DNA from 4 places in the Nostoc sp. LEGE 12454 genome. Region 4 is predicted to be linked to each of the others. Evidence: predicted binding sites of a transcription regulator. Region 4 holds the regulator's gene; each other region holds the start of a gene.
The links. The regulator NtcA, encoded in region 4, controls nitrogen genes in cyanobacteria. The targets are predictions, from matches to a motif close to TNTGTANNNNNNNNTACANA.
Positions count from the first base shown of each region.

Region 1: the regulator NtcA is predicted to act here: its motif matches at 3,047-3,066, upstream of AC1F2U_RS28235 (DUF2605 domain-containing protein).
Region 2: the regulator NtcA is predicted to act here: its motif matches at 3,375-3,394, upstream of rpe (ribulose-phosphate 3-epimerase).
Region 3: the regulator NtcA is predicted to act here: its motif matches at 4,374-4,393, upstream of AC1F2U_RS27880 (DUF3155 domain-containing protein).

Region 1 covers NZ_JBWQXL010000044.1:6,155-13,586, forward strand. Annotated here, with positions in the region: partial or broken gene AC1F2U_RS28225 (element excision factor XisH family protein) at 462-551, opposite strand; gene thrS (threonine--tRNA ligase) at 618-2,549, opposite strand; gene AC1F2U_RS28235 (DUF2605 domain-containing protein) at 3,164-3,481, shown strand; gene AC1F2U_RS28240 (DUF2973 domain-containing protein) at 3,791-4,120, shown strand; gene AC1F2U_RS28245 (hypothetical protein) at 4,336-4,473, shown strand; gene AC1F2U_RS28250 (RusA family crossover junction endodeoxyribonuclease) at 4,534-4,947, shown strand; gene AC1F2U_RS28255 (hypothetical protein) at 4,947-5,627, shown strand; gene AC1F2U_RS28260 (hypothetical protein) at 5,614-5,739, shown strand; gene AC1F2U_RS28265 (amylo-alpha-1,6-glucosidase) at 5,736-7,432, opposite strand, start outside.
Region 2 covers NZ_JBWQXL010000069.1:4,457-11,888, forward strand. Annotated here, with positions in the region: gene AC1F2U_RS32705 (serpin family protein) at 1-1,243, opposite strand, end outside; gene AC1F2U_RS32710 (S8 family serine peptidase) at 1,636-3,231, opposite strand; gene rpe (ribulose-phosphate 3-epimerase) at 3,421-4,128, shown strand; gene AC1F2U_RS32720 (HetP family heterocyst commitment protein) at 5,125-5,475, opposite strand; gene AC1F2U_RS32725 (hypothetical protein) at 6,654-6,740, opposite strand; gene AC1F2U_RS32730 (GH116 family glycosyl hydrolase) at 7,270-7,432, opposite strand, start outside.
Region 3 covers NZ_JBWQXL010000042.1:35,194-42,625, reverse strand. Annotated here, with positions in the region: gene serS (serine--tRNA ligase) at 1-809, opposite strand, end outside; gene AC1F2U_RS27895 (DUF3611 family protein) at 1,399-1,977, opposite strand; gene AC1F2U_RS27890 (PadR family transcriptional regulator) at 2,646-2,993, shown strand; gene AC1F2U_RS27885 (cofactor assembly of complex C subunit B) at 3,046-3,576, shown strand; gene AC1F2U_RS27880 (DUF3155 domain-containing protein) at 4,028-4,345, opposite strand; gene AC1F2U_RS27875 (sensor histidine kinase) at 4,632-5,987, shown strand; gene AC1F2U_RS27870 (S-layer homology domain-containing protein) at 6,036-7,277, opposite strand.
Region 4 covers NZ_JBWQXL010000008.1:186,996-194,427, forward strand. Annotated here, with positions in the region: gene AC1F2U_RS11595 (polysaccharide biosynthesis/export family protein) at 112-1,581, opposite strand; gene AC1F2U_RS11600 (ABC transporter ATP-binding protein) at 2,080-3,063, opposite strand; gene hisB (imidazoleglycerol-phosphate dehydratase HisB) at 3,353-3,994, opposite strand; gene fabI (enoyl-ACP reductase FabI) at 4,083-4,859, opposite strand; gene ntcA (global nitrogen regulator NtcA) at 5,239-5,910, shown strand; gene AC1F2U_RS11620 (DUF3084 domain-containing protein) at 6,079-7,432, shown strand, end outside.

The DNA of each region.
Region 1 (7,432 bases), on a different contig from region 4:
CGTTTGAATGATTATTTTGCCTTTGGACTCTAACAGGTTATGACCTGCCTTGGCGATCTCATCAAGACTGCATTCGCCTAGAATTGAAAAGTTGCAGATAAAGTAAGAGAAATAGTTAATGGTGCTAAATCTTTGTGATGCAAGATCCGAGTAGGAACAGACAACAAAGCGAGAATCACCACTATGCCTTGCTGCCTCAATGAGATCGGCGCAAAAATCAACACCCTAGCCATCAATTCCTAAAGAAAAAAGCTGTTGAGACAACTATCCCTCACCGCATCCAATGTCTAAGAATATTCGTGGATTAAGTATAAAGAGATAGAGGAGCTTAGTTTAAAATCTAGATAATGCTTTACTCTTGCGTCTCGGTAAGCTTTTGTTGATATTCTTTGTACTCTCTGTCTTTATGCTGCCAGTATTTCTCAACTGTTTTTTTAGCAGCGATCGTACAGTGCCTGTTTTTTCAGCTTAAAGGGGTCATCCGTAATCTTCCACCCATCTTTGATAAGTGCATTTTTCACACAATCATGATAAATGTCTTTGGCTGGCATTAATTCTGATTTCTCAGTTAATTTTTTAGGCTGGGCATTACCCAGCCTACTGTTTGCTATTTGAAATTAATCCAATTTTTTCATATTGGTTCCTACTGCTTCTGTAAAATCAATGTTGAAGTTCTCGAAGCTAGCTTCAGACTCTGCGCTTGTGACATCGATCTGAAGGTTATCAAAGTTAGCGATCGCTTCTTGCAATTTACCCACAGCTTGATGAACAGAAATACTACCTAAGTCTCCAGAGGCGCGGGTACGGATACTCAAGGTGTTCGTTTCCACTTCCTTGGCTCCCACCACTGCCATCACGGGTATTTTTTCTTTCTCTGCATTGCGGATCTGTTTACCCAAGCGATCGCCACTGGTATCAACTTCCGCACGGATGCCTAACGCACGCATCTTCGTTACCACATCTTTAGCAAAATCTAGCTGTGTATCACCCACGGGTAGTAATCTAGCTTGCACTGGCGCTAACCACAAAGGGAAATCACCTGCATATTCTTCAATTAAGATCCCAATTAGCCGTTCCAGCGAACCAAAAGGCGCACGGTGAATCATCACTGGGCGTTTGCGAACCCCATCTTCGGCAACGTATTCTAACTCAAAGCGTTCAGGCAAATTGTAATCCACTTGTACAGTTCCTAATTGCCACTCGCGTTCTAGGGCATCACTAAAGATAAAGTCGAGTTTGGGGCCATAAAAAGCCGCTTCTCCAATCCCTTCAAAGTGTTCCATCCCCAAGGTTTCAACTGCACGGCGAATTGCACCTTCGGCTTTGTCCCAAACTTCATCTGAACCGATGTACTTATCACTAGCAGGATCGCGGAAACTGAGTCTAGCTTTAAAGTTTTTCAGTTGCAGCTTATTGAACACCGACAAAATCAAATCCACCACACTGAGAAATTCGCTATCTAGTTGTTCTGGAGTAACGAACAGGTGAGAATCATCTACAGTAAAGCCGCGCACCCGTGTTAAACCGCCCAATTCGCCTGACTGTTCGTAGCGGTAAACAGTACCAAATTCCGCCAGCCGCATCGGTAATTCCCGATAAGAGCGTAACTCACTCTTATATATTTGGATATGGAAGGGGCAGTTCATCGGCTTCATAACGAAGCCCTGTTCCTGTGCAGCCGATTCCTCATCATCTGCCATTAAGGGGAACATATCTTCTTTATATTTCTGCCAATGTCCAGAGGTTTTAAATAAATCTACTCTGGCAATGTGAGGAGTTACTACAGATAAATAACCCCGTTTTACCTGTTCTTGCTTCAGGAAGTCTTCTAAAGTACTCCGCAACAAAGTGCCTTTGGGTGTCCACAAAGGTAAACCCGGCCCTACTAGATCGGAAAATATAAATAATCCCAGTTCCTTACCCAGTTTCCGGTGATCTCGCCGTAGCGCTTCTTCTTTGCGTCGCTTATATTCAGCGAGTTGTTCTGGACTTTCCCAAGCGGTGGCGTAGATGCGTTGTAGTTGGGCTTTAGTTTCATCCCCACGCCAATAAGCACCAGCAACGCTTTCTAGTTCAATTGCCTTAGGGTTTAATTCGCTGGTGTTTTCCAGATGGGGCCCCGCACACAAATCCCACCATTCATTCCCCAAGTGGTAAATCGTGATTGGTTCGTTTTTGATATCTGCCAGGATTTCTAGCTTGTAAGGTTCCTTAATTTCCTGAATCCGGCGTTCGGCTTCTTCGCGGCTGACTTCTTCCCGAATTACTGCTAGTTTGCGATTGATAATCTTCGCCATCTCTTTCTTGATGGCTTTGAGATCGTTTTCGCTAAATGGTTCTGGATTGTCGAAGTCGTAGTAAAAACCGTTTTCTATCCAAGGGCCGATTGTAACTTGCGCCTTGGGAAACAGCTTTTGTACCGCCATTGCCATAACATGGGAAGCAGTGTGGCGAATCTTTTTTAAGTTCTCCGATTCGCTGGTACGCGGTAAATAAATTTTTTCAACTTGTTCTGACTGTTGTGACTGATTTGATGAATTTGGCGACATTGGCTGCTGAACCGTTGGCGAAGTGATTACAAAAGTTGATTTGTCTGAATCTGTAGGCTTATTCAACTATAACGACTTTGGTTAAGTAGTCATTTGTCATTTGTCATTGGTTATTGGTGCATACCCCATCCCTTGCAATGCCATAAGCAGTTCAACAAAGCTCATCGTAAACTTGCTTTGATGGTGGGTAGAAAAACTTTTTCTTTCATCGCAGTAATTCAAACTATGTTAAAGAGTGGGCGTGCTTTCTCTTGGACTAATCACTAATAACTAATGACTGCGCGTAGAGGTTTGATTCTGAGTCCTGAATTTTGACTCCTGAATTCTTGTTCAATCCAAAAATAAAGATAAATTTTTGATTTGTTACCTGAGTATCAAATTCAGGATTGCCCGCAATCGCTAAATTATCTTATGAATTGCAACTCGATGTCATATATACCTATAGATGCCTGTCCAAAGGCACTGTACAAACCAGATATCAAGACTATATAATAAAATTTGTGCCCTTTGTTACAAAATTTTACATCAATAAATTATGAGAGAAACCCAAAAAGTATTAAGAAACGTAAATAACGTTAATATTAGTAAGCAAGTTTGAAATATCCCTATCATTTATGTCAGACTCAAATTTACCAGGGACTGAGTTGTTGAAAACGGTTTTAGATCCGCTGCTGGAAGATTTTCAGCATTGGTTTACGCGATCGCGCCATTTACTCGAAACTGAGGAACTCTCATTTATGAGTCAGCAAGAGCAATCTGACTTGCTCTTGCGGGTTAAGCAAGCGCAGGACGAATTAAATACGGCAAAGATGCTATTTAATGCAACTGATAAACAAGTCGGAATTGATATGGCAACGTTAATGCCTTGGCATGAATTAGTAACAGAATGCTGGAATGTGGCAATGCGCTTTCGTCAAGGACGTGAAGTCTAAGCGCGTCAAATTTCGGCAAACAACTTAGCGATGTCTCAAGACTTACCACAAAAGCGTCTACGCAAGATGGTAAATCAGTCGTTAAAAAGATAGTAGAAAATTCTTAACAATTTCTTAACATTAACTGGATTAGCAAAATAATGTATCTTATGCTACCGTAAGTGGAATAACGGTTGACAAATAGCTTCATATAAATGTAAGCGCCTGAAAAATGCGTAGAATACTCGTCTTAACTGTGAGTACAGTATCGGCGAAACAAAGCGTTACAAAATTAAAGTTTTAAAAATTGCTGTTCTGGAGGAAAATCAAATGTTACATCTGCTTTACATTCTTGCTTTTACAATCCTTGCATTTATAGCTGTTGGCAACTTAATCCGTAACCTGATTATGTTCAGTTTCGATCGGGAGCGAACTTACCCGACAAATTCCTCGCCAATGAATAATCAAGGTAACTATGGTTATTATTCATCAAAAAAACAGTTTGTACCCCATCCAGAGTTGTTGGATAGCGCTGGAAACTTAATTAAAGAGCCACTTTTGGTAATGCGTTCGATTAACGTTGAAGATGCGCGTCAACATCTCGATGCACTTTACGAAGCATCCCCAGGACCTAAAAGAGATAATTCCGAAGAAGCATAATGTAGAGACGCGATTAATCGCGTCTGTTAGCAATTTGGGTGTAAATGATTGTTGTTTTTACATCCTTAATTTTTTTTAGCAGAAATTTATTACTATCTCTGAATTTGAGGCGATCGCGTCAGTAGGCTGGAAAATTAATATTGTATTATTCTCAGATCGCAAAGCGGCGCACAAGAAATGTGAAGTCAAAAAAGCGACTCGATAACTGTCGTCCAATGACGACAGTCAGAATTAGGATTCCCGAAAATGCGATTGAGGATTTGAAGCGAGTATCACCATTATTAGGGTTTTCTAGCTATCAGCTATTAGTTCATGCTTATATTGGACAAGGACTTCGAGTTGATATTGAGTGACTTGAGGGTGATATTGTTTACTAGCATAGGATAACCTGCGATCTATTATTTAAAAGTGCATTGACCAGATTTGAGTTCATAGTAAATGGGCGACCAGTATCACAACAGGCTCGTAAGCGCGGTAAGGGCAATAGGCTTCAAGATTGGAAAAAGACAGTGCGACAAGAAGCTGAAAAATACTGGTCTTCGGAACAAAAAACAGCTACTGGGTTGGTTATGCTCCAGATAACCTATTTCTATGATTCTGTTCAAATAGATATAGATAATATAGTGAAGCCTATTCAAGATGCAATTAAAGGATTAGCCTACGTCGATGATAATCAAGTAAGCGATCTCCTAGTTAGAAAGAGGAATTTGTCAGGTAACTTTAGAATAGAAAACATGACCTCGACATTGGCGGAAGGATTTGCTAGTGGCAATGAGTTCTTACATATTGTCGTAATTGATGCTCCTAACCAGGAGGTAATTATTTGATGGAAACTCCAACTGCAAACTTAGAAAGAGAGCGATTGCTGAAACTAGCAGAGGAGTATCGTGAAAAGGGTTACGAAGTTTTTTTTCATCCAGATCCAGAAGACTTGCCAGACTTCCTTAATCACTATCGCCCTGACATGATAGTACGTCGGGGAGAAGAAAATGTAGTTATTGAAGTCAAGTCACGCTCTTCACTTAGCTCTTCTTCTAATCAATATTTAGGTAATTTAGCTCAAGCGGTAGAAAAACATCCTGCTTGGAGATTTGAATTAGTAATGACCAACCCGGAGGATACAATGTATTCTCCCAAAGCAGAGGCTTCTCTTCAAGAACATGAAATAGAATCACAGTTGCAAGTAGCAAGGCAACTTACAACGCAACATCCAGAATCAGCTATCCTATATTCTTGGTCTTTGGTAGAAGCAACTTTGAGACTTATTGCCCAAAAGGAAGGGCTAAGTTTAGAAAGATTTGATCCACACTACTTAGTAAAGCAATTAACAACTGAAGGTGTAATTTCAAAAGCTGAGTATCAGTTACTAATGAATGCACTCCCATTACGTAATTCTATTGCTCATGGCTTCAAAACTACACAACTTACGCAAAATTTTGTATCTGAATTGATCGAGCTTACAGAGCAGCTTTTGAGAACTCTACACACTGGCGATGAAGTACGCTAACACTGGATTGTTGGAGTGGATGGCACTGCGCGACGATGTCTACGACGGGCTACGCCTACGCACTAACCATAAAATAGGGAGTGGTAAATTCCTAACTCCCTACTCTCTCTAAGCTTCAATAACTACCCGTAAATTGCCCCGTTTTTTCGCAACGCGACAAGCAGTCGTAGTCCCAGAACGCTCGAATTCCAAATCGAGGATGGTGGGGCCGACTCGTAAATTATGAAATGACAGGCGATTAATCGATTCTGGCAAAGCGGGGTCGATTATTCGCAAGCAATTATTTTGAGCATCAGGCACCAAATTTACCATCATTTGCAGTAGTTGGAAAACACTACCCGTAGCCCAAGCTTGGGGAGTGCAAGCAACCGGATACTGTACAGGAGCATTATCACCGTTTCGTTCGTAGCCGCAAAAAAGTTCTGGAGGACGTTGATAGGGTTGCTGCTCAGTCATATCGAATAAACCTTGGAATATTTCTAAGGCTTGATCGATAAGACCGAGCGATCGCAATCCCATTGCGATCAGAGCGTTATCATGGGGCCAAACCGAACCAATGTGATAACCCATCGGATTATAAGCGGGTGACAAACTACTTAGAGTCCGAATGCCCCAACCATTAAACATATCTGGTGCCCGCAACCGTTCTGCTACACTATGAGCTTTTTCGTCTGTGAAAAGTCCCAAATGCAGACAATGACCGGGATTTGAGGTAATACTGTCTACTGGCTTACCTTCTCCATCCAAAGCCAGGGCGCAGAAATCTTGATCTTCTACCCAAAAATCTCGATTAAACTGAACCTTAAGATTTCTGGCTTCTTCTTGCCAACGATCTGCCAAATCAAGCCGCTTCTTCATCCTAGCTATTTCTGCTAGGCGTATTTTTGCAGCATAGACGTAAGCTTGTACCTCACAGAGAGCAATTGGGCCGTTGGCTAATTCTCCCTTCCGGTCTACAATACAGTCGCCAGAATCTTTCCAACCTTGATTAGCAAGACCGCGTTTCGATGTACGGAAGTAGCTGAGGTAAGTGGTTTCTTTGGTATTGCGATCGATCCACTCCATTGCCGCTAGAGCATTGGGCCAAAGTTGCTCTAAGAGTTCTCCATCGTGAGTCCAAGCATAGTGTTCGGCATAGAGCAGCAACCACAAGGGAGTGGCATCAACAGTACCGTAGTAAGGTGTATGAGGAATTTCTTGACAACGAGCCATTTCTCCCAAACGTAACTCGTGCAAAATCTTACCCGGTTCTTCTTCGCGCCATTCGTCGTCAATTTTACCTTGGTATGTCGCCAGTAATATCAGAGTTTCCTTGGCGATTTGCGAGTTTAACATCAGGCTTTGGGAAGCTGTAATCAGCGAATCTCGCCCAAATAATGTCGAAAACCAAGGTACTCCAGCAGAAACAGTCTTATGCTTACCAAAAGACTGGCGCAACAAATACATATCTTGTTCAGCCCGCTCAATCACTCGATTGAAGGTACTCTTATCTGAACTAATGCGAGTAATTTGTTGTACCCAGTGTTGCTCCTCCATCCACTCAGCAGCTTTCGCTTGTCCTAAAGTAGTAGCGGCACTCACGGTTGAACTGGACTGGTTGTTTCTCAACATATTCACTCGGTAGCCCAGCTTTTGAGTTTCGTGAGAAGCCAACTCTAGCTGCCAAACCGCAGTGTAACCCTTGAAATTGTTTGGTTGCCGATGCTGGAATAAAATTCGGGATTCCATCACCGAGCCATCCAGACCTTGATAGGCGAGTGTTAAGGATTCTTCTCTATAGGCAGATGGCTCTTTAGGTACTGGTG
Region 2 (7,432 bases), on a different contig from region 4:
TTCGGAATGGTTCTGGTTCTTGTCTCAATGATGTTGGTACTATTTCCACTGAAGTAGCCGCAGCCGCTTCGGTGCCTTCTTCGTTCACTTCAACAAAAGTTTTATGCTTAACTTGGCTAATGGCAAAATCTTTACCCATACCAGAAAAATCGGCTTTGTTGCTGAAAGCCTCCCCCATACCTAAAGTTTTTAAAGCATCATTGAGTGTAATCTCGTAATCTGTTTTGAAGCGGGGTAGGCGAATAAACCCTTTTTGATTGTTGAACTGAGTCATCCATTTTTCCCAGTTCTCAACATTCAAGTTTTGATAGAATGCTTTGAGGTTAGAGTTTTGTTTGGGTAGGAAGATATAAAAACTGACCTTACCATCTTTACCATAAGGTAAACTAACTGCCTGAAAATTTTCGCTTTCATAGTATTTATAATCACCCTCTTGTGACATCATTGGGTGTTGTTTTTGCCTGTTAGATGTGATGTAAAAAGGGTATGGAGCAGTTTCTTTTTTGTCAAACTCGTTACTCCAATTACCTTTAAAATATATGGCATTAATCAGAAATAATACCTGATTTGGTTCAATATTTTCAACTATTTTAGTGATTTTGCCGTTAGTATTTTCTTTGACCCAGTTATTGATAATACTAGATGCGGCAGCATCTTGAAAGTTTAAATTACTGACTTTGGCTTGATAGAAGTCCTGGCTTCTCTTGAGAAAGTCTGGTGCAAAGCTAACATCTTGATTTGCCCAAAGTGAGTTAGCAATTTTTAATTGCACTTTCGTATCCGAATTGTCTAAAAGCTGTTTTAATACCGCCGCATAAGAAGAGTTGATTTCTGGTAGATTCATCCCCTGGAATTCTAGGGTTTTTGCCATTGCTTGTTGAGTCGAACCGCTAGCACCGTTATAAGTCATAGCAAGAGCGATCGCAACACTCGAAGGTGAGATAAAAATATTCTTCTCACCTTTTTCATCTTTGAGAACTTCTGAAAATAGTTTGAAGCCAAACTTATTGCTAGACTCAACTATTTTTGTATCAATGTTGGCTGTTTTTTTTTGCAATGGAGTTTCTGACTGAGGTAAACTAGATTGCGCAAGGGCACTTTTATTACTATCGACTTGAGAACACCCTAATACACTGAATAAAACGACACTTGCAGCTGCCAGAGCATAACGTCTGCCTAGACTAACACCGTAACGTCTTTGCAGGAAATTTTCTTTTGCATCACTCAATTTATGGCGATTCATTCTGCTACCTCACTTGCCAAAGATTCCCGATTTGTGCTCAGAGTTGACGCAGATACTGTGTCAATGATTAACTATTGCATTTACTCCAATAGAAAAATGGGACTGTTACAGTTTTCGTAACAGCAAATTAGTAGCTCAGAGTAATTAAACACAACATGTAGAGTTGCTAATTCTTTATTGAGACGGCTATACAGACGAGTTATAAAAAATTTTGATTTATAAGAATTTTTATCTTTACGTATAAACGTATTGTAAGCTACGTAATCATAAAATAACTACTTCTGTGAGGTTTTTATAGATCGAATAAGGTTTCTCAGAGGCAGGAAATCTCGTTCCCATACGGAGCGTGGGAACGAGAAAAACGCTGTTACACAGATATTTGTTAACCTATTTCAATTAATAGGTACACTCCACCAAGCTAAACTGTAGGGTTGAGTCGCTTCATTCAACTTTTGACGAAACTGGACGCGGATTTTGTAATTGCCAGTAGCAGTAACGGGGCAAAAAATATGTTCTACACTATCAATTTGGCTGATTGAGGAGCAAACAGCACCAGCATCTGAATTTTGAGCATCAGCTTTTACTAAGTATAGGTCGAGATTATTTAAGCCGCGATCGCGAAAATTTTCGCCTAGATCGTATTGCTGGTTTTTATTTTTATCGTTGAGTTCTACCAATCGATCCCAACTCAAAGTGACAGCAACAAAACTCCCCTGCTTTAACGGTTTTGCTAATGTATAGTCAACAAATGCTCCAACATCAACTGTACGATAATCCCAACCAATAGCCGACACCGCAGCTGATGCTTGCCATTGACCAGCATTAAATTGCTGATAAGCGCGAAATACATTTAAATGACCCGCTCCCATTTGAGCATCTAAGGGAATCTTTGGATCTTTATAAGCATCAGAATCTAGCCAGTTTTGATTTTGTTTATCAATTAGCGTCCGAGTCATTCCCAACTTTAAGCCATTGCCGCTATCTAGAAGTTTGTCTGCTGAATTCAGCAATACAGCTTTCATCACTTGATGACGCCGAGAATCAATGCTCCAGTGAGGTTGTTTTGTCCGCATCTGTCGGTCTGCAAGTTCCTGCAATAGAGCAACGGTAGCCGTAACTTGAGGCGCGGCAAAACTAGTACCTGTAACCTTGTTCAATTTGCCATCTGGATTGAGCAAAGGAATATTATTACCAGGAGCAACTAAACTGATAGCGCGACGCCCATCAAGGTCAAATTCCTTTCCAGCTAGTCTTTGATTCACCCCTTGGTTAACACCCGCCAGATTAGCCACGTCTACTTTGTTAAAAACCCCCCCTCGGCGGGATGAAAAAGCCACGTTTATTCCGTTAAAATTATCTGTAGGAATAGGAATACCGCCCTTACCCTGGTTGCCTGCGATCGCATACAAAACATCATGAGCGCGACTAGACCAGTCAACACATAAAGTTAATAAAGCATTGCCGTCTAAAGTAGCTTCCGGTCGAGGATCGCGGCTCAGAGGTTCCCCAAAGCTAAAGTTAATCGCACGGACATCGCCACCATTTTGGAGCGCTATGTGCTGTGCCGATAAGCACTCCTCTGGCTGACCCATGTTTTTAGTGGAACCCACCGCCGATGAATACAATCGCGCTCCCGGCGCAACTCCTGGCAAAGCTTTGTCTTGACTCACCATCACACCAGCGACATTGTAGGCGTGGGGGTCAACACCATTATTAGACTTAGCTGGGCCATTGCGTAAGAAAACCGCTGCTAAAGATATGGCACGATTTTTAGACACCGCCTTATCCCACCCAAACATTCCCGGCCGACCAATTTCCACTTGACCAATAGCAATCTTGCGACCGATTAAATTATAAGGAGCTTGGTGTAACTTCAGAGCATCAATACCGTTAGTTCCCAAAGCAGATTCTAAAACTGAAGCAATTACCGGCGCACTCAGACAAGAAGCAGTTAATCCCCAAATTATCCAGGTTAGTTTTTTAGTCATTTGTTATTTGTCATTAGTCATTGGTCATTAGTCATTGGTCAAAAGTTAGGAGTTAGGAGCTAGGAATTCGGAGTTATTATTCTCCCTCTGCTCTCTACTCCTGCAAAAAGATCGGGATCAAACTTATGAGTCTTGCTCAATGTTTTGTTACAATGCTTACAGACGAGGACGCTTAAAAACCCACTAGCCATGACCCAAAACCTATCTCAAAAGCCCATTGTAATTTCTCCATCTATCCTATCAGCCGATTTTAGCCGTCTGGGTGACGAAATTCGCGCCGTAGACGCAGCCGGAGCAGATTGGATTCATGTTGATGTAATGGACGGTCGTTTTGTACCTAATATTACGATAGGCCCTCTGATTGTGGAGGCGATTCGTCCGGTTACGACCAAGCCCTTGGATGTCCACTTGATGATTGTGGAACCAGAAAAGTATGTAGAAGGATTTGCTAAAGCGGGTGCTGATATTATCTCCGTACACTGCGAACATAATGCTTCTCCACACCTACACCGCACCTTGGGGCAAATTAAAGAGCTTGGTAAGAAAGCTGGAGTTGTACTTAATCCTGGTAGCCCTCTAGAGCTAATTGAATACGTTCTAGATTTGTGCGATTTAGTACTAATTATGAGCGTCAACCCTGGTTTTGGTGGTCAAAGCTTTATCCCTGGTGTGTTACCCAAAATCCGCAAGCTGCGCCAAATGTGTGATGAACGCGGTCTTGACCCCTGGATTGAAGTGGATGGGGGACTGAAGGCAAATAATACCTGGCAAGTTTTGGAAGCGGGAGCCAATGCGATCGTCGCCGGTTCAGCTGTGTTTAATGCTAAAGATTATGCTGAGGCTATTACAGCAATTCGCAACAGCAAGAGTCCTACTCCAGAATTAGCTAAGGTTTAATTCCTTTTTGAATTAACCAATTATTAAACATAGAAGTCAAAAAGAATGTAGAGACGTAGCGGTGCTACCTCTCTACAAAGGTTCGAGATTAATTTCACCAGATATGTATTATGCACAAAAAATAAGGTGGGCAAATTGCCTACCTTATTTCTTTTTATATACAGATAAAAAACTGGAAGCTATTCAAGTTTTGAACTTCCAGTAGTGTTATATAAATTGAAAGTTTAGAAACTAAAGATAATCCCGGTTGGGAGGACTAGGATTACAATAGTCGAAAGAGAAGCGTATGAGCTACTAGTTCTACCAGCCAAGGACAACAATTTCACCGTAACTTTTCTATTTCCGTTCCTAAAATTGATGTTAAGCGTTTGCTTTATTAACTAAAGCAACATCAACCACAGGATAGAAAGTTTGATCGGCATTACTCGCACCGTCTGCAGTCAGTGAAAGCTGTGTAAAATTTGGCTTGGGGGAATCCACCTTCCCAAATTTTCTTTGCTCAGACTTTCTCAGAAAAAGAACCACCAGTAGTAACAGTTGGATTATTGGTCTTGGTCTAGGAGTTATTTACTCCATGAAATGCTGACTACTTTTGTAATCAGTTTGATTTATCTCATAGTTAGAACTAATCGTTGATTTTATTTTTTAAATTAACTTGCTTGCCAAATCACCTCTATTTTGGTTTAAGTTGTAGTTGTTATTAGTTTACCAATATCATTAATATATATTTGCCATTTTGGCAGATTTTTGCCAAATCTATGAAATTAATGACTGCGATAGAAAACCTGCCATGCTATAAATTTTAAATTAGCATCGCAGGCTTTCAGATAATCAATCAACTCTAGAGCAGAATCTATTGATTCCAAATACTTTTTAATTGAATCCACAGGATTTCAAGGAAACGTCTTGAACATTTTCTGGTTTTAATGGCGATTTACTTGATTGATGTTCGTTAATTTACTATGTCAATCTCTGGTCTAAACTCTCACCAAGGATTTATGCTTTTTGCTTTCTAGCTACTTCTAGATAAGCTATGTCTTTAATTTTGCTTAAGCAGCTTGATGACACATTATTCTCAGACCGAGAATCATGAGCGTGTTTCAGCATTTTTAGATTTTCAGTTTGCTGTTGTTTTGTCCTATCGGCTTGCGAGTTTTCTTTGAGCAATCGATTGTAGGTGCGATATGGAATGTAATGGAGAGGATTATAACCACCAAATCGTAGCATTAAAACACATGCCCAGGAATACTTTCCAGCAAGAATTGCCTCAACTACTTTGTCAAATTGTTGAGCTTTCACTGTCTTGTCTAAGTTACTACTAATACCAGCAATGTCTTGATTCATCATAGTGTTTAGTTATCCTGGATGAAGTAAACTATTTTCTTTTGTTGTGATTGTTGGTGTTTCAATTAAGGCGTACAGACTGCACTAGCCTTTTTGAAAAGGTTGAATTGCTTGTGGCAAATTATCAGCAATAGAGCGGTGTTAGATGTTTACAAGAGATAAAAATCCATAAGTAAATAAATTTTCTTGGTTCACACGCTTATATTTCTTACTACTGTTGAATTAGGCAATTTCCGGGAAGTTTGCATATTTTTTTAGACTAACAGAAAAAATATATTTATCTTTGAGCGTTACTAGCACCATTCGGATCTATACTATTTTTTGCCGTTAACGTCATCTGCTAATTTAGTATATTTATAGGTCAAATTTACTGAATGTATTCAGATACTTACTTGTGGATTGTGCAGCTTTTAGTTTTGTCCCCTTTGGCTAATTCTTGAGGGGTGTTACCCCTCACCCGATATCATTTTAAAACCTTTATTATTATCGAGTCACTAGAAAATAGTACCATTAACTAGAATGTAAAACAACTCGATAAAAATATTAGTAAATTGGTAATAAAACCATTGCCAGCCATAGTATTGAACCTATTTTTTCAATAAGTTCGATTAGACAATAATACTTATTAGCCTTGTATTTATTGGTTGGCAAAAGCTACAGCTTTAGCGTATCTAAATAAAACTGCTGTAAACCGCTAGTGAATATTTATAATGCTTGGATAGTAATCATAAATAAACCCAAACTTTAAATAAAAGTCCTGGTTAATAATATATATAGATAATTCTAATGCTCGTTAGCGGAGTCAATAAAAATATCCGCGAATGGACACCTTTATTCAATAAAATATTAGGCTAAGTTTGTACAATATTAGAGAATTTGAGAATAGAGATAAAGCTAATTAACACATAATATTATGAAGTTGATTTAGCAGTGATTTCTCTAATGTCTGAATATCTAACAGATTTAAAAAATTAAGATTACAGATGTAGTAGCAATTGGGCTAAATGGTGGTAGAAGCTCAAAAATCAATATGCGATCGCCTTTATCTCTCCAGACAACTACACAATGAATTACTTGACAATGAGCTATCCAAGGGTTATAGTATGAGTCCACCTTAGTTAAAACTAGTCCTCACTGATAACGCTTCACATTCTGCAAGTTTGGGCTGCTTCTAATAAAGGCTAGTGAAATACACCTGTAAGATTTTCTGGCGTTAAGTTACGCAGGCTGTAGAGGTTTAAGCGTATGCACCAGTGTTGGCTAATCATTGCCAAACACAGAGCGCCACAATCTGATGAACTTTGCTGTTGAGTAAAGTAATAGGCACGTCATAACCTAGCTTTTGATTGTGAACGTAGTCTGGGAACTATCAGCAATATTTATAGCTAAAGCTAGTAATATTTGCATTTTTTGAAACATTAGTCTTAAATTCTCAATGCTTCAACTCTTACCATTACTGAAATTTTCCTTCGCTTCCGGAAATACTCGGAAAATAAAATCGCAAATCTAAATTTTGCTTTTCCAGATGAAGGCAGGTTAAATTCGGCAGGGACGCACATCTGTCATAGGTGTCAACTTAAGGTAGAAGTTAGTTAAGAGTAAGCTTCTAGGGTTGCCCTCATCCCCTAGCCCCTTCTCCCAATATGAGAGAAGGGGAACTGGAGTATTTGCTTCCTTTTGCTAATTTTGGGAGAGGGACTAGGGGCAAAACTTATACAATCAGGAGATTTCAGCTTAAGTTGACACCAATGACATCTACGTGTGTTGTATCAAAACGAGAACCCCTTTGATAGTCAATCAATTAATAACTAAGTAAATCCCCCAAATTGCCATTGGCCGCAGGTAAGTGCTAGCGCGGAAAGTACCAGTTGCGGTGATAGCTTCTGGCGTGCGAAATTGCAGACCATTTTCATAAATTTGCTGCACCACAGCTTGCGTCAACCTCAACGCTTCATCTTTC
Region 3 (7,432 bases), on a different contig from region 4:
CCAGCTTCGCGGCGAAAACAGGGAGTAAAAGCACAGTGGTAAATAGGCAAATCTTCAGCAGCGAGAATTTCACCTCGGTAGAGATTTGTAACTGGAACTTCAGCTGTCGGAATCAGCCATAAGTCATCATCAGCGCATTTAAAGCTTTCTTCCGCAAACTTGGGTAACTGACCGGTCGCTGTCAAAGACTCAGTGTTAACTAATAGTGGCGGACTGACTTCCACATACCCAGCTTGAGTATGGAGACTCAGCATAAATTGAATTAATGCCCTCTCGAATGCCGCACCAGCACCCATCAATGTCACAAAGCGACTTTGGGCAACTTTTACAGCCCGTTCAACATTGAGAATACCCAGCTTTTCGCCAATTTCCCAGTGAGGGAGAATATTCGGGTTTTGGGGAATGTACTCATCACCCCAACGCCGCACTTCTACGTTATCTTCCTCATTCTTACCAAGGGGTGTAGAGTCGCTTGGCAAGTTGGGAAGTGCCAACACAAGTTGAGCAATTTCAGCTTTGAGGTCTTTTTCTTGGGGTTCTAGTTGGCTCAACGTCACTTTTACAGAGTTACCTTCATCCCGCAAAGCTTGAATTTCTGGGTCTTGAGGATTGATCCCAGATTTAATCTTCTGACCGACAATTTTACCAATTTCGTTGCTACGGGCTTGGAGTTGACTACGCGTCCCCTCAAGTTCCCGTTGTTGCCGATCTAACAGTAATATCGGTTCGATGTCGTATTTACCACTACGACTATTCAATCGTTCTTGAACTAATTGCGGATTTTCCCGTATTTGCTTGATATCCAGCACAGATTTTTCTCAGTTTTTAGCCTATTATCTACCTGCCAACACATCAGCATATACTGATTTTGGCTTGCTGTGAGCAGAAAAGCAACCATTTAAATTTTGTCCTGCCAATCTGGCCAGAGCTAGAAAAATTTAAAACCCAAAATTTAGTATTAATCTTCCGATTTTCTGGATTCCTGAGTGTTTGCAGGTGAGGGTAGCCAGTAGGCAAGTACGCCTGATAAACCACTCCAGTAAACTGCCTGGTTTTGACTATAATCGCGTTCCATAAAGATTAGGGAACTACATAATCCAATCATCAATGTGCTAAAAAGTACTTGTATACCAAACTTCCAGATTTCTAGTTTTTTCTTAGTGTAAGACTTCTAATAAAAATTAATTTACCCTGATAACGATTCTAATATCACTCTTTAGATGGTTGTTAATATTAAGTAACTAGTATTACTCTTCACGCTGTAATTTAATTTAATAATTTCGGAAAAGTACAATCAACATATTTAAATTATTGCTATACAACCTTTGAAAAGGAGGAGAAAAGAAGTCAAAAGAATTGCTGATTTTTGACTATTACCTTTTCTTCTGACTGCCTTTTCTAAGGTCGGTTAATGCGATTGAGTAACCAAAGCGACGCCACCAGCCCTGCAAAGTGGGCTGAGACAGTGTTGGTGTTTGCCTGTACTACAAGCATATCTAGACCGCTAATAATTCGGGTAGGGTCAAAAAATTGGGTAGTTATTGCTTGTGGAGATATGGAGCGTGCTACTAGTGTGCCAACGATCGCTTGCGCCCCCAAAAGAGTCACCAGCGTTCCTCCTAAATTTACCCACACCCCTAAGCGTAATACTTGCACAGTCTCGCTTTTGCGAGGGCGGTTGCTAGGATTGGAGGATTCCAATTGCTTGCCAATTCTCGTGTAACGGTAAGCTAAATAAATCCCCCCACCTAAAACAACCAATCCACAAATTGCTAAAAATACGCCAAAGCCAGTTCCAGGATTATTACTAGGACTGCCAGTTCTTTGATTAAAGATGGCGAACAGCAGCACAATTATGCTAGAAACAACGCCTAGTACTAGCTGAATCCAGAAGCTAATCCAACCTGTAAGGCGAAAAGTTTGGGCAATTGCCCTAAGACTTGAGGAAGATGATGGGGCATCGGGAGTTTGTGACATAGCGATCGCTAATATGCTGAGTGCTTGATAAAAGAAGGCGAGGAGGAGAGGACGAAGGGATAGCGAGGACACGGAGAGTTCTTTCCCTACGTCTCCCCTCTCCTGTCTTCTTTCCCCTATGTTTAGCGCCTTCTTTGATAAATTTACTATCACACTTGTCAAATAAGACAAGAAATTCTGCGATCGAGGAAATCAGAAATGGTTACTGCTTAAGTATGTCTACCGACGTAGCAGCTCGATCTCAGATATATCCCTTAGCTTAATATTTTAGAATTTGCATTGGGAAAATCACTGTAAAACAAAGTGTTTATTAAGCTTTACAGACAAAATAGCATTTTACCTGTAAAATTTCTTCGATGGCATTTTATTGCTTAAGCAGCTCGGCATCAGTTAACACCAAGATACTGAGTCTCTCATTGTCTGTTCGCTCCTCACCACACCGTATCGAGCTTGAGTAGGGGTACATTGTTTTGTGCCCCTAAAACTCGCAAACTCGCCCCACAACTTCACAGGCGTGGGTAATTGTTTGATGTTTACGCAGATGTTTACGCAATGGATATCTAGTCTAAGTAGCTTTATATGTATTACTCACGTAGTAGTAGCACTGTATACTGTCTACAAGGATTGTAGACTTTACCCTAAGGCATTTTTTTAGCCATTCACTAACCATGAAACTTGAGGATATATATCAATTTTTTGAGAATCCTCCGCCAACTTACCTTTGTCAGGAACTAGCAGTTTGTTACATACTGTCTGTTTTATTACAAGGTGAATCCTACGGAACCGAGTTGATTGAGCAATTAGAAACTGAGTATCCCGTCTATCGGCTTTCAGATACCGTACTTTACAGTGCAATCAAATTTCTAGAAGACCAAAAGGCAATCACTGGATATTGGAAGAAACTCGAAGGACGGGGGCGCCCCAGGCGGATGTACCAAGTTTCTCCCGAATGGCAAGTTCAAGCTCAGGATTTAGCTTTTCTTTGGCAAGACTACATCAACGGGAGGAAAAAGTAACGAATCATTGATAATGAATAAGTCTCCTCCAGTCAAACACTAACAATTAGTTATGGATACTGCTATTCTGCCATCTACGTTCCTGCTAACCTTGTTGTTATCGGTTGGGCTGTTTTTCTTTATTCGTGCCTCGACTAAAGACCGCATAGAAATAGCGCAACTGGTATCTGAGCAAGATGAAGCTGTTTTAATGTCTCAATTAAAAGAGTACTTTCGATCGCGGTCTTACCGAGTGGCAGCGGTAGACCGAGAACAAAATCAGGTAACTTTTGAAGGTAATGTTCGTCCCAGCTGGTTCTTAGCTATATTTCTAACTTTATTGACAGCTACTGGGATTGTTTGTCTATCTTTGGTGGCATACCTGCTTTTTCCTAACCTCAGTACCTTTGTTTTGGCGATGGTACTGCTGTCGCCTTTAAGTGGTCTATTTTATTGGAAAAAATCTGGAAGACTTGAGAAGGTGTCGCTCAAAGTAGAAACAACTCAGAGCGAACAAACCTCCTCAAGTAAGATAACTGTAGTCGCCCATCGAGATGAACTCAGCGAGTTGCAGAGGACTCTACAGCTCAAGCCTGGGAAATAATTGTTGATTGTTGCGACCATCTCTTAACTATGATATGCAGACTTCTGACCTAACCTACTCTTTAGGCAATGGAAAGTAGTTAGGAGAAAATCAAGACTGCTGCTTTGCCAGTTTTCCCCACGACTTTGGTCGTGGGGAAAAATTTAAATTCATTAACTTAAATTCATTGACAGAGCTTACTTAACCATCTACGGCATAAGAGCGCAACTTCACTAGCACTTTTAGACGCGCTTGGCTCTATACCCACTCCCTTCTGCATCATCAAAATAGTATCAACCCATGCAATCTAGCGTGGTTTGAGACAAGTTTACTTTCCAACTGCCTGGACTAGATTTACTGGCAAATCAGCTACAAACTAAAAAAAAATTAAATTTTGCATAAACTTAGCAATTTTGCCAGTTAATAATAGTCAGGAGCCACATTCAATGCCTAAGATGACCATTAATTAGGTTCACCTACTAGCTAAAGCAAGAGGTTCCTGACCTGGCGAAGGTTCTAACACCCTCAAACTAGGAAACAAGAAATGGTTTTCCTCTACGTATTGAGCACCAAACAGTCCCTTTTCTGCCCAGAAATAACGATCTGTAGTGTGTTCATTTCGCTTTACAAGTAGCAACGCTGGTGGCAAAATCCCTTCAGCTTGAATGAATCTTCTCGCTGCTGTGACAGGCTTTTCTTCGCCACTTTCGATGCTATATTGAGGCACGTGCTCCAAAATGCGCCGTCCTTCCTGACGACGACGACTCTTCCTTTTGCGTCTCCTTGCCAATCTATTGTCCTCCTCTTTCAAGCTATAGATTGTAGTGATAGCTACAAAATCCGTCGTCATTATATAGGTTCTAGTTCAGAATATCAATAGTTTTTAACCTTTTAATATAAGAAAGTTAATATCTTTGAAACATCAAGAAAATAAAATCACGTAAGAATATAATCCCCTAGTAGAAACCATCTCTAAGAAAATTTTAGTTAAGCTTTATTAAATGAGTGAGGTAAAAATTAAGTATCCTCTCTTACATCATGCCTCAAAATCTATAATCTTGAGCAAGAGCTAAAAAATGTTAATGTCTGCCAGTTCTGATTTTCTTGCTCTGTGTCGAGAGCAAATAGCGCTACTAACCCAAGGGCTAGGAGCAACTTTAAGTATTGTGTACCTAACACAAGAATTGGTAGATACTCCTTCTGGCGATGCCAAACTGATTCCTGTGGTAATTTACCCGGAAACAGCATTATTGCCGCCAGGAGAGGAAACTATTGAAGCGACGGCATACAAGCAACTTCAACTTGGAAATGCGTTTATATTACCCAATCATCAGGGAAGGTTATTGACACCGGGTTCAGAATCTCCAACTTCGTCACGGGAGTCTGAGATACCAGATGCGTCTCAAGCCGACCTCAAAGAGGAATATCTACTTCGTAGCAACCAAATTGTTTTACCTCTGATTTATGAGGGTGTGATGATGGGGTTACTAGTGACGGGTAGGAAAGATCGGGTATGGAATGAACACGAGCAAAGTCAGATTCAACGGATAGCCCAAACATTAGCGATCGCTTGTATTTTAGATCAGCGGCGAGCATGGTTTGAGCAACAGTTGCGCGAGCAACAAATTCTCCAAGAAAAACAGCGGGATTTGCTGGATAACCTATTGCATCAGTTTCGTAACCCATTAACGGCGTTACGGACTTTTGGCAAACTGCTATTGAAACGACTACGACCAGCAGACGCTAATCGGGATGTGGCAAATAGTATTGTCAGAGAAAGCGATCGCCTTAAAGAATTACTGCAACAATTTGAACAAGTAATTGACTTGACAGAGGCAGATTTAGCACCACTACATCTGCCGGAAGATGGAGTATTTGTAGAAGCAACTATCCAAAAAGACGCTAAACCGCCGCTATTATTACCGGGAACGGGAGACAAAGCAGTTGACTGCTCCCTAGCAGATATATTAGAACCATTATTAATATCAGCCAAAGCGATCGCCCAAGAGCGAAACCTAAAACTAATAACTGAAATTAAAGAGAATTCATCTCTAGTACGTGCCAATGTCAAAGCATTACGAGAGGTGTTAACTAACATTATTGATAATGCTTTGAAATACACTCCCACCGGGGGCAAAATTTTGATTCAAGCGGGGCAAGAAAAAGCTAATTTTCAGGGAATAGTCATTAGTGATAACGGGCCTGGCATCCCACCCCAGGATTTAGAACATCTAGGAGAACGGCATTATCGGGGTGTACAAGCGCAAACAGAAATTCCCGGCACAGGTTTGGGGTTAGCGATCGCTAAACAATTAATAGAGCAAATGCAGGGCGAAATTGAGGTTTTCAGCCCTGCTATCAACTCTAAATTCACTTCACCCAATGCGCCGGGAACTACATTTATTATTTGGTTGCCGGAAGTTCAAAATTAGTCATTTGTCCTTTGTCCTTTGTAAATACTAATGACTAATGACTAATGACTATCTTAGTGAAACCAACAAGTTTTGATTGATGGTCATTTGTAAATCGGTATTTGGGTCAATGGCGATTAAGTCAACACTATTTTTACCGAAGAACAGACCAACCAACGCACCGATACCAGCGCCACCCAAGACTTCTTCTGTGGCAATGGCGCGATCGCCTGTGACAGCAGATACCGCAGTTGCCGCACCTGCGCCTAATACAGTATTCTTGATAATTGAACCAAGACTAGTACCCTTCTTGACGGTTTCAGTTTTGGTAATCACGTCAGAAGTAGCGTTCAGCTGATACTCTTGACCACTGGTCAAAACCAGTTTCTCAGCAACGAATTGAGAACCACCTGTAGCAGGTTTGAGTTGACCAACAACTTGACTACCAGCAGGAATCACTACGGCTCCGTCTTGCGTCACCACATTTTGGGATACTGTCAATGTCAAGGGTGATGTTTCATCCTTTGTAACTAGAATTTTTTCTGCCTTGTCATACTTCACAGGAATAGCAGTCCCTTGAGCAATTGTCACTGATGTGGGTGTTGGAGTAGTAGATCCGACAGCCACAACATAAGGTGAGTTAATTGCTGAGGCTTGATTAGAACTAACTAATGCTTGGTAGATAAAAGCTGCTACCTGGGCGCGAGTGGCGGTTGCAGTTGGATTCAGGAAGTTCACATTCGGATAGTTCACCACAATTTTCCTTTCAGTTGCTGCGGCGATCGGGCTACGGGCATAGCTAGCGATGTTAGAGGCATCGTTGAAGTATTGCAGAGTGCTTTCGGTATTACCGCTAGGAGTATATTCCAAACCGTTAGCGAGGGAAACTAAAACCTGTTCGCGGGGAATAGCTTGATTAGGCTCAAAGCGATTTCCAGGATAACCAGATAAGAAACCAATGGTATAAGCTTGCTGAATGGCACTGGATGCCCAATAGTTGCTAGGTACATCAGCAAAACTGATTGGCTGCCGTTGCTGGGCTTTTTGGAAAGCTTTGTTAACCATCGCGGCAAATTGAGCGCGTGTCACCGGTTCTTCTGGGCGGAAACTACCATCAGGAAATCCGGCAATTACACCTCGCTGAGACAATTGTTGAATAAATTGTGCCGCCCAATAGTTAGATGAAACATCAGAAAAAGTCGTTTGAGCTAAAGATGGTGAAGCTGTAATGAAAGGTGCTACAGTACCGACTGTGACGCTCAAAGCCATGAGTGCAGCTGTTCTAGATTGCCAACGATTTAAGTTAAACATTATTTTTTTGCTCCAGTTATATTATTTTTTTACTGTTAATTACTTAGACATTGACTAAAGTACAAGGTTCCTAACTTTTCTAGTTTTGGTCAAAACCATTACTTTAGTCATACAGTCATAATTAAAAAAAAATCTATGCCAAATGAATTAGCTAA
Region 4 (7,432 bases):
GATGTCTTGTGAAGCGTTTGTTATGTGTAACTTGCTTTTGATTAAAGGATAGTGCAATTTTAGGGACGAAGAGGGTTGGCGAACGTCCCCAATTTGCATCTATCTTTTAAACTAGAGTCCGAATAAGTTCAAAAGATTAAAGATAACGCCTAAAGGTCCAGTTATGGTGTTGACGGTATCGCCAGTCTTAGCTGAACCAGATCGGTTGACTACTACAACGTCATTATTGCGGAGTATGGGATTAGTTTGCTCATTAATCCCAGCGGAGAAATCCACTTTTACTATACGTTTAGTGACAGAACCATTAGGGTTGAGGCGAATCAAATCAACAGCACTACTACTAGCTCTGGCATCATTAAATCCGCCGGCAGCAAGTATAGCTTGATTTAAAGAGCTATTTGGTTGAACGTCTGTTAGACCTGGTTTTTTAACTTCGCCAACCACACCAACCTGAATCCGTGTAGGAGATAAAGTAGTGGTAGCTAATTGAGTCGCTTCTGCGGGGTTAATTTCAGTTGCCGTCGGAATAACAATTGTATCTCCGTCTTGCACAATGATGTCTTGATTGGCATCACCACTCTGTAAGAGTTGCCAAAGATTAATATCTATAGATTGTTCTGAGCCAGTTCTTGTAGGTCGGCGTAGCTTGAGATTACGCACATCAGCTTGTGCTGTAATTCCGCCAGCTAATTGAATTACCCGTGTCACATTTGGTAAACCATTGGGAGTGGTACTACCACTATTAGTGGTTGTGCCCCCTTGTGCATCTGTGTTGGCTGGGGTGACAAGATACGAACCAGGACGGTTAACTTCACCAATAATTGTTACTGTGCGGGGTGTGGTTTGACTGGCGGCAAAGTTGGATGCAAATATATTGCGAGATTCTGCCACGTTGAAGTTGGTTGCTGTTGGCACAACTATAGTGTCTCCATCCCGCAAGGTAATATCCTGCGATAACTTGCCTGTTTGAATGAGTTCTTTCAAATTGAGGGTGACAGCTTGCTCTGAAGAACGTCCTATTCTACGCCGTAATTGAACTTGAGTCACATCCGCAGCTAAAGTCACCCCCTGCGCTGTTGTTAATGCGGCTAATACAGTGGGGTATTGTACGCCTGGATTGTTCCCGGCGCCTCCGCTCAAGTTTAGAGTGTAAGCTCCAGGACGTGTCACCTCTCCAGCAACAAAAATATTTATAGGACGAGGAGACAAGAGATTGACTGAGATTAAGGGGCGTTTGAGGAAGCGAGCATATCTTCTAGCTATTTCGTCAGAAGCTTGTTCAGTTGTTAGCCCTAGTACCGACACACTGCCAATTAAAGGTAGGTTGATTGCTCCACCTGGGGGAATTTGGTATTCACCCGTATATTCAGGTACTTCAAATACATTTACACGAATGAGATCGCCGCCTCCTAATGAATAATTAGTATCTAATTGTGTTTGTGTGATTGGTGGTTGTGTAGTTGGTGGTAATGGTTGTCCCTGAGCTAGACTGGCAGATGACATAGCGGCATTGACAGCAGTTAACAAAGCCATACCTACAGCTGGCTGAATTAGGAATTTAGACAAACTTTTGTTAAGCATATTTACCTGAGACTCTGAAACTACGATCAATAAAGTACTGTCTAAACATTTTTATTTTGACTATACCTAAGTATTCATGTTCCCCGACACTCTTATTTTCCTAGAAAAGTGTGATTTTCCGGAGGAAATTTGTTTATTGAAGTTAAATTTTTAGTGAAGTTAGCTTAAAGTTAATGTTGCTTGAATAGAGCAATATCAAAAAATATAGGATTTACGCAAATAAACCCAGTTTCTACAAGAAATTGTCTGTTAGCTAACAATAAAGTAGTCACGAATAAATTTTTCTTGTCAAAGTTAATTTGATGACATTTAAAATCTGCCATGAGTAGTAAGGGAATACTAAAATTAGGAACAAGTTCATTAAATAAATACAAATAACCTTGAAAAAATGTCGGAATTTTCTTTTTTGTGGATTGCGTTGGCAAAGAGAACTCAAAAAGGCAGAATTTTGGGTTTTGTTCTTCAAGCCAGTCGACAATTTACTATTAGGCAACAAGACTAATTCAAGGGGTTGTTTTTTCTTTGGATCTGTTGAATAAAAAATTCTTCTAGGGATTGACGTGACAAGTTAATGGCGATAATTTTACCTTCCATAAGACGAAGACTGGCAAGAAAATCATAGTAATCATCTTGTAGTGTACCGTGCCAAGAACCATCAGGCTCAAATATGAGAGTGGGTATCCATTTTTTGAGAATTTCCCAGTCACCACCTTGACCTTTTACTTGATATGTGTCATTTACGCCTAAGAGTTCATTGAGGGAACCAGAGCAAATTAATTCACCTTGAGCGAGGATGGCAATGCGATCGCAAATCTGTTCTACTTCACTAAGAACGTGGCTGTTGAAAAAAATCGTCTTACCAGCAGCTTTAAGCGCCAGGATAATTTCTCGCATTTGGTAGCGTCCCACCGGATCGAGACCAGACATTGGTTCATCCAGAAAAACTAAATCTGGCTCATTAATTAATGCCTGTGCCATACCAACACGTTGTAGCATTCCTTTGGAATAGCGACGCAGCAGCTTTTTGCGGGCATCGGTTTGGGATAAACCCACTAATTCCAGCAGTTGGGGAATGCGTTGGCGTTGAACACTTTGGGGAATTTGAAATAACCCAGCAGCAAGCTGTAAAAATTCCCAACCAGTGAGATAGTCATACAAATAGGGATTTTCCGGCAGATAGCCGATATGTTGCTTAACACTGCGATCGCCTATTGGCTTACCCAACAACGATCCGCGTCCAGAAGTGGGATGAATAATTCCCAGCAATAATTTTAAAAGGGTAGTTTTCCCAGCACCATTTGGCCCTAGCAATCCAAAGGTTTCGCCTTTGTAAACCGTTAAAGAACAGTTTTTGAGAGATACGACTTTTTGATTTAGCCAAAAACCAGTGCGATATACTTTTCGCAACTCAGAAGTTAGGACTACTGGTGGAATGTCTATCGTATTAAGTTGAGAATTAGAGTCATCTGCAACAGACTTCATCTCGGTTAAATCACTATTTATCAGCTTGGCATTAATTAAAAATTACCCGGTAGGCTGATAATAACCATCAACAACTCGTGTGTCAATTATCCGAAATGGGGGACTGGGGAAGAAGCAAGGGAGCAGGGGAGGCAGGGAAGCAGGGGAGCAGTACTCGGCTACGCTCAGTGACTAGGGAGCAGAGGAGCAGAGGAGGAGAAGAGAAGTTGTAGTAAGTTTTATTCCCTTTGCCCCTTTGCACCTCTGTTTCTTTTCAATGCCCAATCCCCAATGCCCAATTTGACTCCTTTTATAGAACTCCCTTAGAACTGGGAATTAAGCCAGCACGTCGGGGGTCAATTTCCACTGCCAGGCGTGTTGCTCTTGCAAAAGCTTTAAATGTCGCTTCAATGATGTGATGGGAATTAATGCCATCCAATTGTCGAATGTGCAGTGTCATTTGACTATGGTTCACCAGTGCCACAAAAAATTCTCGCACCAGTTGGGTGTCATAGGTTCCTACCCGGTGAGTAGGAATTTGCAAGCCATAGCTGAGGTGAGGCCGTCCAGAAAAGTCTAGCGCTACCTGAACTAAGGCTTCATCCAGTGGTGCAAGAAAATTACCAAAGCGGACAATACCTTTTCTGTCGCCTAGTGCTTGGTTAAAAGCTTGCCCTAAAGTAATGCCTACATCTTCGTTGGTGTGATGATCGTCAATTTCCCAGTCTCCCTTGGCTTGGACATCTATATCAATCAGCCCGTGCGAGGCAATTTGATGTAACATGTGATCCAAAAACGGAATACCTGTTGCTGCTGTGCAAGTTCCTCTACCATCCAGGTTGATGGTAACTTGCACATTAGTTTCACCAGTGGTGCGGTGAACAGTGGCAATCCGAGGGGTTTCAGTTAAGCGATCGTAGTTTGAATTAACTTGGCGATTGGTTGTTTGCATGGGGAATGAAAAGAGTTAGGAGTTATGAGTTAAGAGTTATAAATTTTTAACTTTTAACTCATAACTCTTAACTCCTAACTTTATCGTGTCACATTCCCATAATTTCATATCCTGCATCTACATATAGAATTTGTCCGGTAATCCCACTGGACAAATCACTACACAAGAAAGCCGCAGCGTTGCCCACTTCTAACTGAGTGACGGTGCGTCGTAGGGGAGCTACTTCTTCTACATGATGAATCATATCCAAAATCCCACCCACTGCTGAAGATGCCAAAGTACGGATGGGGCCTGCGGAGATGGCATTCACGCGGATATTTTGTGGTCCTAGTTCAGCAGCTAGGTAACGCACACTCATTTCTAACCCCGCTTTGGCAATTCCCATAACGTTGTAGTTGGGGATTGCCCTAACACCACCTAAATATGTCAGGGTGACGATACTACCTCCCTCTGTCATTAAAGGTTTGGCTGCACCACTTAACTGCACCAGCGAGTAGGTACTAATTTCTAAGGCGGTGTTGAAGCCAGAACGAGAGGTTTGGCTAAAATCTCCAGTTAAATCGTCTTTGCTGGCAAAGGCTAGACAATGGATGAGGATATCTAGCTTTCCCCATTGTTCGCGGATTGTCTCAAAGGTAGATTTTATTTGGTCTTCATCTTGGACATTACAAGGAAGAAATAAGCTGGGGTTAAGAGGTTCAACCAACTCCGCAACTTTTTTCTCCATCTTGCCGCGTTCATCCGGCAGGTAGGTAATACCCAGGTTTGCTCCGGCTTTGTGCAGTTGTTGGGCGATGCCCCAAGCGATCGAGCGGTTATTGGCAATACCTGTAACAAGGGCATTTTTTCCAGTCAGATTTAGCATATAAATTGTTAATGCGATCGATCATTAGGAGCATACTAGAATCCGAGGCACGTTTTGTCTTTGTTTTATACAGGGTTGACAAAAATGAATATTGCTAAGGGTGTTTGCTGTGACAAAAATCTTGATTTTTTATAAAGATATTCTCAAGATATCTTTATTTGTTCTTCAAAAAACCTTTTGAATATAGCTATTGGAACTACTTATCAACAATTAGTAGCTGAAAGGATCAACAATTATGTATCATTATAAACAAAGAGTTATGAAGAGATTAGTTTGAGTATAGGAAAGTACAGAAAGGTTGACGGTGCTTTATTCATTTTTCGGGTGTATTCTTAGGTAATCAGTTTTTGTTTTTCCGGCATTGGGTAGGGGAAGGGAGATGATCGTGACACAAGATAAAGCCCTAGCAAATGTTTTTCGTCAGATGGCGACCGGGGCGTTTCCGCCAGTTGTGGAAACGTTTGAACGCAATAAAACGATCTTTTTTCCTGGCGATCCTGCCGAACGAGTTTATTTTCTTTTGAAAGGTGCTGTTAAACTTTCCAGGGTGTACGAGGCAGGAGAGGAAATAACGGTAGCGTTGCTGCGGGAAAATAGTGTTTTTGGTGTATTGTCATTGCTGACAGGAAATAAGTCGGATCGGTTTTACCATGCGGTTGCATTTACGCCTGCGGAATTACTGTCGGCACCAATTGAACAGGTCGAGGTAGCACTCAAGGAAAATCCAGAATTATCAATGTTAATGCTGCGAGGTCTGTCTTCGCGAATTTTACAAACAGAGATGATGATTGAAACTCTCGCCCACCGAGATATGGGTTCTAGGTTGGTGAGTTTTTTGTTAATTCTTTGTCGGGATTTTGGCGTTCCTTGTGCAGATGGGATCACAATTGATTTGAAATTATCGCATCAAGCGATCGCAGAGGCAATTGGTTCAACTCGTGTTACCGTTACTAGGCTACTGGGAGATTTGCGTGAGAAAAAAATGATTTCTATCCACAAAAAGAAGATTACTGTGCATAAACCTGTTACCTTAAGTAGGCAGTTCACATAAAAACAATTGGAGAAAGGGGAATCGGCGCGTGTTCTATTTTGAAAAATGACACTAATAGCTAGAGGTAAATCTAAAATTGAATAATTTCAGCTATTGCCAATTTCCACTTCTTTCCAGACAATGCTTAAAAGTAGTAGGCTGTATCAGGAAGGATTTCGGTAGCTAAAGATGACCACCGGATACATCCTCATCGCAGCAATTTTGATTCTGGGAGGCGTAATTGCCACCGTGGGCGATCGCATCGGCACACGAGTTGGCAAAGCCCGCCTCTCACTTTTTAAGCTACGTCCGAAAAACACCGCCGTACTAGTAACAATTTTTACTGGTGGTTTGATTTCAGCATCAACTCTAGGGATTTTATTCGCTGCCGACGAAGGCTTGCGAAAAGGAGTCTTTGAGTTAGAGGATATTCAAACAGACCTCAGACAGAAGCGGGAACAGCTAAAAACCGCAGAAACCCAGAAAAGTCAGGTAGAGGGTGAACTAAACCAAGCAAGAATTGCCCAAGCAAAAGCACAACAAGACTTGCAGGCAATTAATCAATCCTTACAGGCGGCAAATGCCAAACAGAGGGAAACGCAAGCCCAGTTGAACCGCACAATTAGTCAACAAGCCCAAACCCAAACTCAACTCCAACGCACTCAAGGTCAGCTAGATCGGGTGGTAACTCAATACCAAAAAGCCATAGCTGAATTGCAAAGCGTTTACGACCAGAGAAAGGAACTACAGGCGGCAGTTGAACTACTGAAAACAGAACGTCAAAGACTGTATGCGGAAGCGAAAAAAGCCATTGACGAAGCTAAAACAGCAATTGAAAAACGCGATCGCGAACTTGCTAACCGTCAAGAAGGCATAGAAGCGCGCGATCAAAAAATTGCCCAACTGGATCAACTAATTCAAAAACGTAATGTAGAAGTTGCAACACGAGAGCAAGTGATTGCCAAACGGGAATCGCGCCTCAAAGAATTGGAAGCACAACAGGAGGAACTAGAACAGGAAGTTGCCAGGCTGGAAAAATATTATCAGTCCTACCGCGACCTGCGTTTGGGTAAGCTGGCCTTAGTTCGCGGTCAAGTTCTGTCCGCTGCTGTAATTCGTGTTACTCAACCTGCCGCTGCTCGTCAGGCAGTGATACAACTTTTACAAGAAGCCAATCGCAACGCCAACCTCGAATTAAGCGAGCCTGGTGCAAATCCGGCAAATTTAGAGCTGCTGCGCGTGACCGAGGATAGGGTCGATCAATTGAGCAAGCAGATTGGCGATGGTAAAGAATACGTCGTGCGAATTTTCTCTGCTGGTAATTACGTTAGGGGAGAAAAGCAGATAGAATTTTTCGCGGATACAGCCCAGAATCAACTGGTTTTTTCCGGAGGCGCGGTGTTAGCCACAACTACTGCTGATTCCAAAACCATGACATCTTATCAGTTACAGCAGCGGCTAGAAATACTGATTTCTGCTTCCCAATTTCGTGCCCGTAATGCCGGAATTGTCGAAAATGTGCAAGTAGAGGGGACTTTTCTGC